DNA from 2 places in the Nocardia sp. NPDC058705 genome. Region 1 is predicted to be linked to the other one. Evidence: riboswitches for the same ligand, from Rfam matches in the RefSeq annotation. Region 1 holds a riboswitch; the other holds the start of a gene.
What was found. A riboswitch is a leader RNA that binds a small molecule or an ion and turns the genes downstream of it on or off. The one in region 1 is predicted to bind cobalamin.
Positions count from the first base shown of each region.

Region 2: it holds a riboswitch for cobalamin, as region 1 does, so the genes downstream of both, ACFW6D_RS26710 (FecCD family ABC transporter permease) here and cobN (cobaltochelatase subunit CobN) in region 1, are expected to answer to the same signal.

Region 1 covers NZ_JBHYRN010000001.1:630,277-634,398, reverse strand. The annotation lists gene ACFW6D_RS02780 (MerR family transcriptional regulator) at 1-472, shown strand, start outside; gene ACFW6D_RS02775 (hypothetical protein) at 606-1,088, shown strand; cobalamin riboswitch at 1,231-1,358, shown strand; gene cobN (cobaltochelatase subunit CobN) at 1,393-4,122, shown strand, end outside.
Region 2 covers NZ_JBHYRN010000030.1:1,386-5,507, reverse strand. The annotation lists gene ACFW6D_RS26720 (ABC transporter permease) at 1-678, opposite strand, end outside; gene ACFW6D_RS26715 (ABC transporter substrate-binding protein) at 678-1,769, opposite strand; cobalamin riboswitch at 1,855-1,977, shown strand; gene ACFW6D_RS26710 (FecCD family ABC transporter permease) at 2,011-3,042, shown strand; gene ACFW6D_RS26705 (ABC transporter ATP-binding protein) at 3,114-3,863, shown strand; gene ACFW6D_RS26700 (ABC transporter substrate-binding protein) at 3,863-4,122, shown strand, end outside.

The DNA of each region.
Region 1 (4,122 bases):
GCTCGACGCGCTCGAAAACGCCAGCGCGCCAACGGTGGCCCTGCGAATGTTCCCACCGAGCACTGTGATCGTCACACCAGGCGGCAGCGTACCGCGACAGGACGACCGGCTCGCCGACGTGCACGATACGGGCGGCGAACGAGTCACGTCCGGTGCGTCGATGCCGGACGGGCTTGGCCCGAGCGGCGCACCACGTAGTGCGGGCGGCGCCACCGGCACGGCGGCCTCGGAGCGGTACGCGAACCCTGAGAAACCTCTGGTTCAGGTAACCGAGCGAGCCCTGCCCGCAACGATCACCGGCCCGTCGATGACGCTCCACTTCACCGTCACCACCCTCTACCCAGCCGCCGCGGGCGCTGTCGGTCCCGACGTGATGCTCGACCTCATCGCCTCGGACCTGCCCGTCCTGGTCCGCTCCGCCGACGACGGCGCACTGTCGACGCTGACCATGCCATGCGAACCCGCCCGATGAACCTCCGCTGACCCGAGCGGTTCGCGCCACGCCACCTCATCATCGGCAGACCCGCCCATTCGAGTCCGCCACCTTCGGCGACCCGTCGATGTCGTCAACACCATGCCCACCCGAACTCGCCGAGGAGACCCCGATGACCACCGCCGACCCGATCATGACCCGAATCACCCAGGGCGTCACCGACTTCCGCACCGGTGAGGTTGACCGCGCCCGCACCGCCTTGCTCGAAACCTGGGCCGATATCGGCGTCACCGGCGACCCCCTGCACCGCTGCACCCTCGCCCACTACCTGGCCGACACCTACGACGACCCGGCCGAAGCTCTCGTTTGGGACGTCCGCGCCCTCGACGCCGCCGACGCCCTTACCGACACCCGCTTGAACGACCACCACGCGGGCCTCCAGGTGGCCGGCTTCTACCCCTCCCTGCACCTGAACCTCGCCGACAACTTCCGCCGTCTCGGCGCCTTCCCCGCCGCCACCCGACACATCGAAGCCGCCCGGGAACGCCTGCACACCCTCGGCGACGACGACTACGGCGACACCATCCGCCGCGCCCTCACCGAAGTCGCCACCGCAGTCACCGTCGGGGACACCACCAGACGTCCCACCCACTGACGACGGCGGCCTGGATGCGGGTGACCGACCGAGCAGATCAAGATCACCAGGCTCTGGTGGTTTTTCCTTCTCTGGTGGATTCAGTCGGCCGATGCCGCCACCAGGGCCTGGTGATCACCTGTCCAGCAGTGGGTACGGGCTGGAAAGTTGCGGGCGGGACGGGCCCAGTAGCATCGACATGCTCGGCGGGTGACGAGGAAACCGGTGGAAATCCGGTGCGGTCGCGCCACTGTGAACAGCCAGACCCTCTCCGGCGAGCACCGCAACCTGCGATGGGCGCGTAACCCGAGGAAGGTCTCACCCTGTGATCCTGCTGCTGTCCACCTCCGACACCGATCTCCTGAGCGCCCGTGCAAGCGGCGCCGAGTACCGCTGGGGCAATCCCGCCCGGCTGCTCGTGGAGGACCTGCCGGAGCTGCTCGACGGCGCTGATCTGGTGATCGTGCGGATCCTCGGCGGCAAGCGCGCCTGGGAAGAGGGCTTGGACGCGATCCGGGCAAGCGGGGTGCCGATGGTGGCGCTGGGTGGTGAGATCGCGCCCGACGCGGAGCTGATGGAATGCTCGACCGTGCCGGTCGGTGTCGCGGCCGACGCGCACAACTACCTCGCCGCGGGGGGCGCCGAGAACCTGCTGCAGCTGCACAATTTCCTGTCCGACACCGTGCTGCTCACCGGCCACGGTTTCGAACCGCCCGCCCAACTGCCCACCTGGGGTGAACTCGACCGGTCCGCGCGCATCCTCGAACCGCACGCCCCGACCGTCGCCGTCGTCTACTACCGCGCCCAGCACCTGGCGGGCAACACCGCCTACATCGAGGCGCTGTGCAAGGCGATCGAAGCCAAGGGCGCGCGGCCGTTGCCGGTCTACGCGGCCTCGCTGCGCACCGCCGAACCCGAACTCCTCACCCTGCTCGGCCGCGCCGACGCCCTCGTGGTGACCGTGCTCGCCGCCGGTGGCAGCAAGCCCGCGACAGCCTCGGCCGGTGGTGACGACGAGGCATGGGACGTGGCCGCGCTCGCCGCCCTGGACGTGCCGATTCTGCAGGGCCTGTGCCTGACCAGCGGTCGCGCGCAGTGGGAGGCCAACGACGACGGCCTGTCGCCGCTCGATGTGGCGACCCAGGTGGCGGTGCCCGAGTTCGACGGCCGCATCATCACGGTCCCGTTCTCCTTCAAGGAGTTCGACGCCGACGGCCTGTCCGCGTACGTCCCCGACGCGGAACGCTGCGCCCGGGTCGCCGGTATCGCCGTGCGGCACGCTCGCCTTCGCCACATCCCGGCCGCGGACAAGCGGATCGCGATCATGCTCTCGGCCTACCCGACCAAGCACGCCCGCATCGGCAATGCCGTCGGCCTCGACACCCCCGCCAGCGCGATCCGGCTGCTCACCGAATTGCGCGCCGCCGGTTACGATCTCGGCGACATCAACGAGATCCCGGGGCTGGTCGAGCGCGACGGCGACGCACTGATCCACGCGTTGATCGCCGCAGGCGGCCAGGATCCCGAGTGGTTGAGCGCGGAACAGTTGGAGGGCAACCCGATTCGCATCGGCGCCACCACCTACACCCGCTGGTTCGAATCCCTGCCCGAAGACCTCCGAGAAGCCGTCGTCGAGGCATGGGGACCGCCGCCGGGCGAACTCTACGTCGACCGGTCGGCCGACCCCAAGGGTGAAATCGTCATCGCCGCACTGCGTTTCGGCAATGTGGTGCTGATGGTGCAGCCGCCTCGCGGCTTCGGCGAGAACCCCGTCGCGATCTACCACGACCCGGACCTGCCGCCCAGCCACCACTACCTCGCCGCCTACCGCTGGCTGTCCGCGCCCGACGGTTTCGGCGCCGACGCGATGGTGCACCTGGGCAAGCACGGCAACCTGGAATGGTTGCCCGGCAAGACAATCGGCATGTCCGCTTCCTGCGGCACCGACGCCGCACTGGGCGATCTGCCGCTGATCTACCCCTTCCTGGTCAACGACCCCGGCGAGGGCACCCAGGCCAAGCGCCGCGCCCACGCCACCCTGGTCGACCACCTGATCCCGCCGATGGCACGCGCCGAAACCTACGGCGACATCTCCCGCCTGGAGCAGCTGCTCGACGAGCACGCCAACATCTCCGCCCTCGACCCGGCCAAACTGCCCGCCATCCGCCAGCAGATCTGGACCCTGATGCGCGCGGCCAAGATGGACCACGACCTCGGCCTCGCCGAACGCCCCGAAGAAGACGTCTTCGACGACATGCTCCTGCACGTCGACGGCTGGCTGTGCGAGATCAAGGACGTCCAGATCCGCGACGGCCTGCACATCCTCGGCCAGGCACCCGAGGGCGACATGGAACTCGACCTGGTCCTGGCGATGCTGCGCGCCCGCCAGCTGTGGGGCGGCGAACAGAACGTGCCCGGCCTGCGAGAAGCGTTGGGGCTCAGCGAAGCCGGTGACGAATCCCGCGAACGCGTCGACGTGGTGGAGAGCCGCGCCCGCGAACTGCTCGGCGCGCTGCAGGCGACGGACTGGTCGGTGGACGCGGTCGACACCTTGGTCGACGACTACGCCACCGCGATTGTCGCTGGGGGAGTGGATGATTCGTCACCGTCGGCAACCGTGTCGACGGATGCGACAGGCGACGCTGCCGAATCGGTGACCAGTGCCGCCGACGCAACCTCCGCGACGATCGCAGTCGACGCTCCAGCAGCGACCCCTGCCGCCTCCCCGGCCACGGTCGGTGCGGCTGCCGCAAACGAGCCGGGCGGGGTTGCCGCGAACGCAGCGGGCGAGGTTGCCGCGAACTCGGACGCCGCCCCGACGGATTCCGGCGCCGCGCCAGACCTCAGCGCAACCACCACGGCGGGCAGTGTTGCCGTGAGCGGGCGCCTGGCAGCGGTCAAGACCGTATTGCGTTTCGCCGCAACCGAAGTCGTGCCCCGCCTGCGCGAAACCAGCATCGAGATCACCCGCATCCTGCACGCGCTCAACGGCGGTTTCATCCCCGCGGGCCCCAGCGGTTCGCCCCTGCGCGGCCTGATCAACGTCCTGCCCACC
Region 2 (4,122 bases), on a different contig from region 1:
CACCACCAGCGCCAGCCAGGAGATGGTCACCGCCAGCCGCAGCCCCAGGAAGAACCCGGGCAGCGATCCCGGCAGCGCGATCCGCCGCAGAAATCCCCACCGTGACAGCCCGACCGTCTCGGCGAGTTCCACATAGCGCGCGTCGACACTGCGCAGGTAGGCGTGAGTATTGATGTAGACCGGAATGAGCACGCTGGTCGTGATGACGATCAGCTTCATCTGCTCGCCGATCCCGAACCAGACGATGAACAGCGGGATCAGCGCCAGTGTGGGGATCGCCCGCTTGATCTGCACCGGACCGTCGACCACCGCCTCGCCGATCCGGCTCAGCCCCGCGACCAGCGCCAGCACCACACCGATCACCACCCCGAGGACGAGCCCGATCACCGCACGCTGCAACGAGGTCAGCAGATTGGACTGCAACTGCCCGTCGGCGATCAGCTCACCCGCTGTCTGCGCGACCGTCCACGGCGCGGGCAGTGTCTCCGGGTCGATGGCGCCGATCGCCGAGCCGATCACCCAGGTGCCGATCAACAGCACCGGACCGAGGGCGAAGCCGAACGGAATCGGCTTGCCTGGTCCCAGCCTGCGACTGCCTCGCCCACGCGGTGCAAGGGCTTCGACCGGGGCCGTGCTCGTCCTGATCCGGCGCAGCACACCGGCATCGAGGGTGGCCATCAGCTCGCCGCCGGCGCGAACGCCGCCCCACTGGCCGTGACAGCCTCGGTGACCGCCGCGTCGAACCGCAGATCGAAACCGTCGACGGCCTCGATCTTCTTGGGCAGCTCGCCCACGGCGTCGATCGCGTCGATGGTGGTCTGCTGTCGGGCGATCAACTGCTGGTCCAGGTGCGGGAACGTGTAGGTGCCCAGCGATTCGACGATCCGCCCGGCATCCTCGGCACTGACCTTCTGACTCCCCACGTAGTACTTGGTCGCCCACTCCTCGCGATGGGTGTTGGTCCACTGCCATGCCCGCACGAACGCGCCGACCAGGGCCCGGGTAGCGGCGGCCTTCGCCGGATCCTGGACCACCGCGCGGCGCGCGTACAAGTAGGCGAGACCGCTGTAGATGCCGGTGGTTTCCGAATCGGGGATCAGCGAGGCGCCCTGGGTGCGCAGGAACCGGGTCACATTGGGTTCGATGAGTGGCGCGACATCGACCTGACCGGTTCGCACCGCGTCGGGGAACTCGGCCAGCTGCAGCCGGACCAGCTCCACATCGGTGGGCTTCAGCCCGGCCTTGGTGAGCGCCTTCAACACCGCCGCCTGCTGAGCGGTGCCCTCGGCGTACGCGATCTTCTTACCCTTCAGTTCCGTGAGCTTTGTGATCGAACGACCCGGTGCGGCAGCGAGTTTCATCGCCTTCGGGTTGGTCTGATACGAGCCGACGATCGGCACGTCCTGCCCCGCCGCCAGCGCGTGGATCGGCGGCACATCACCGACCTGACCGACATCGGCCGCACCGGCACGGAAAGCCTCCAGGATGGCCGGGCCACCGACGAAGTTCGCGAACTCGATCTTGAACGGCAGCTTGTCCAGCTCACCCGACAGCCGCAGCGCCGATTGCAGACGTTCCTGCTGATCGGCGACGACGAGCGTGGTCCCCGCCGGCACCTCGGTCGGCAGCGGCGTATCGGGGGTGCCGACCGGTGCGTCATTGCCCTGCGCACAGCCGGTCAGGCCGAGCGTCGCAACGGTTGCCACCGCGAGAAGCGCGGCGGTGGCGCGGCCACGCAGGCCGGGTCGAAAGGTGTTCGGTCGGTACATACAGGGATTGAATCAACAGCGCCCCGCGCCGAATACCTTTAGCGTTGCCGTGATTCGAAGGGCTCGCGGCGGGCCTGGCACCGCGTGCCTTGTACAGTCACGGGGTCATCCCCGGCGGGTGCGGGAATCCGGTGTAACTCCGGAACGGTCGCGCCACTGTGATCGCCTCGCGGCGAAAGTCAGACCTCCCTCGCCGGGACACCCTCTGAAAGGGCCGCGCCTTGCCTGTGGAGATTTCGCGATGACCCGTGCGCGGGTCTCGCTCGCATTACCCCTGCTCGGGGCGCTGTTGCTGGCTGCCATGATCGCAGCCACCGGATTCGGCGCGGAGATCGTGCCCGTATCCGCGGTGCTCGACACCCTCCTCGCCCGGCTCACCGGCGCGACACCCGCCGACCTCGGCATCGACACCATCGTCTGGCAACTCCGAGTGCCACGCACCCTGCTGGCCGCGGTGGTCGGCGCCGGCCTGGCACTGGCGGGCGCGGCAATGCAGACGCTGGTGCGCAACCCCCTAGCTGATCCGTTCCTGCTCGGCGTCTCGTCCGGTGCCGGTGTCGGCGCGGCCGCGGTCATCACCTCCGGGCTGTTCGCCGGTGCGGGCATCTGGGCGCTGTCCGGCGGTGCACTGCTCGGCGCGCTCGGCGCCGCGACGCTGGTCTTCCTGATCGCGCTGGCGCAAGGCGGTCTCACCCCCTTGCGGCTGGTGCTCACCGGCACCGTCCTCGGGTCGGCCTTCGCCGGGTTCAGCAGCTTCCTCGTCTTCCGCAGCACCGATCCCGCCGCCGCCGAGTCGGTGCTGTTCTGGCTGCTCGGAAGTCTCGCCGGTGCCGACTGGACGACCCTCGCCCTACCCTGCACGGTCGTCGTGGCATGCGGCGCGATTCTCTTTGCGATCGCGGGCTGGTTGGATGCGCTCACCCTCGGCGCGGACACCGCGTCGTCGGTCGGCGTCCCGGTGCGCCACCTGCGCATCGGCCTGTTCGTACTGCTCGCAGTGCTCGTCGGGGTACTCGTCGCGGTGTCGGGCGGCATCGGTTTCGTCGGCCTCGTGGTCCCCCACGCAGCACGCATGATCGTCGGCCCCCGCCACCGCAACCTACTCCCCACCTGCGCTGTCGGCGGCGCCCTGTTCCTGGTGATCGCCGACGCCGCGACCCGAATCCTGGTCCGCCCCACCGAAATCCCCGTCGGCGTCCTCACCGGCCTCATCGGCGCGCCGATCTTCCTCCTGCTGATGGGCAGACGCCGCTACCACTTCGGCGCGTCATGATTCGGGCATTCGGCCGACCGCACGAGCCTGGTTCCTCGCACAGCGCGAGGCCGCAAGGCGAACTGCGGGCCGTGGCCCTGACCTGCGCGATCGGGCGCCGGAATATCGTTGCCGAGGCGGACTTCTCGATCAGACCCGGCGAGATCGTCGGCATCGTCGGGCCCAACGGCAGCGGCAAGTCGACGCTGCTACGGGTGCTGGCCGGGGTCGACAAGCCGAAACACGGCCAGGTCCTCGTGGACGGGCAGGTACTGCACGCGCTCCGGCCCCGTCGCCGGGCAGCAGCGGTGGCGCTCGTGGCGCAGGACGAGAGTCCGCCCGCCGACATGCTGGTCGGCGAAGTGGTCGCCCTCGGTCTGACGCCCTATCTACCGCCATGGGGTCTCGGCGCCCCGCGTGAACAACAGCAGGTGGCGCAGGCTCTGGACGCCGTCGATCTGGCCGGTTTCGCGGGCAGGCAGGTGCATCAACTGTCCGGCGGCGAGCGGCAGCGGGTGCTGCTGGCTCGGGCGCTGCTCCAGGACACCCCGGTCCTGCTGCTCGACGAGCCGACGAACCATCTCGACGTCACCCATCAACTCGAACTGCTCACCCTGATGCGGACCCTGAACCGCACCGTCGTCGCCGCCCTGCACGATCTCGCGCTGGCCGACCGCTACTGCGACCGAATCATTGTGCTGCACAACGGTTCCACGCGGCCGCCCGCAGAGACCTTGGCACCCGAGGTCATCGCCGAGGTATTCGGTGTCGACGCGACCCGCGTCCGACATCCCGTCACCGGCGACGACCACCTGTTGATCACCCCGCGAGAGGCACGATAATGAACAACCCCGGCCGAATCCTGGCCACCACCGCCCTCGCCGTCACCCTGGCGGCATGCACCGGCACCACCACACCCGCCGCGACGACAATCCCGATCCGCAACTGCGGCAAGGAATCCCAGTTCCCCGCCCCCGCACAGCGGCTGTTCGTCAACGACGGCAACCTCATCTCGATGGTGCTCGCCCTCGGCGCACAAGACCAGGTCGCCGCAGTCTCGAGCATCCAGCGCGACGCGGCCACCCTGCGCGCACACTACGG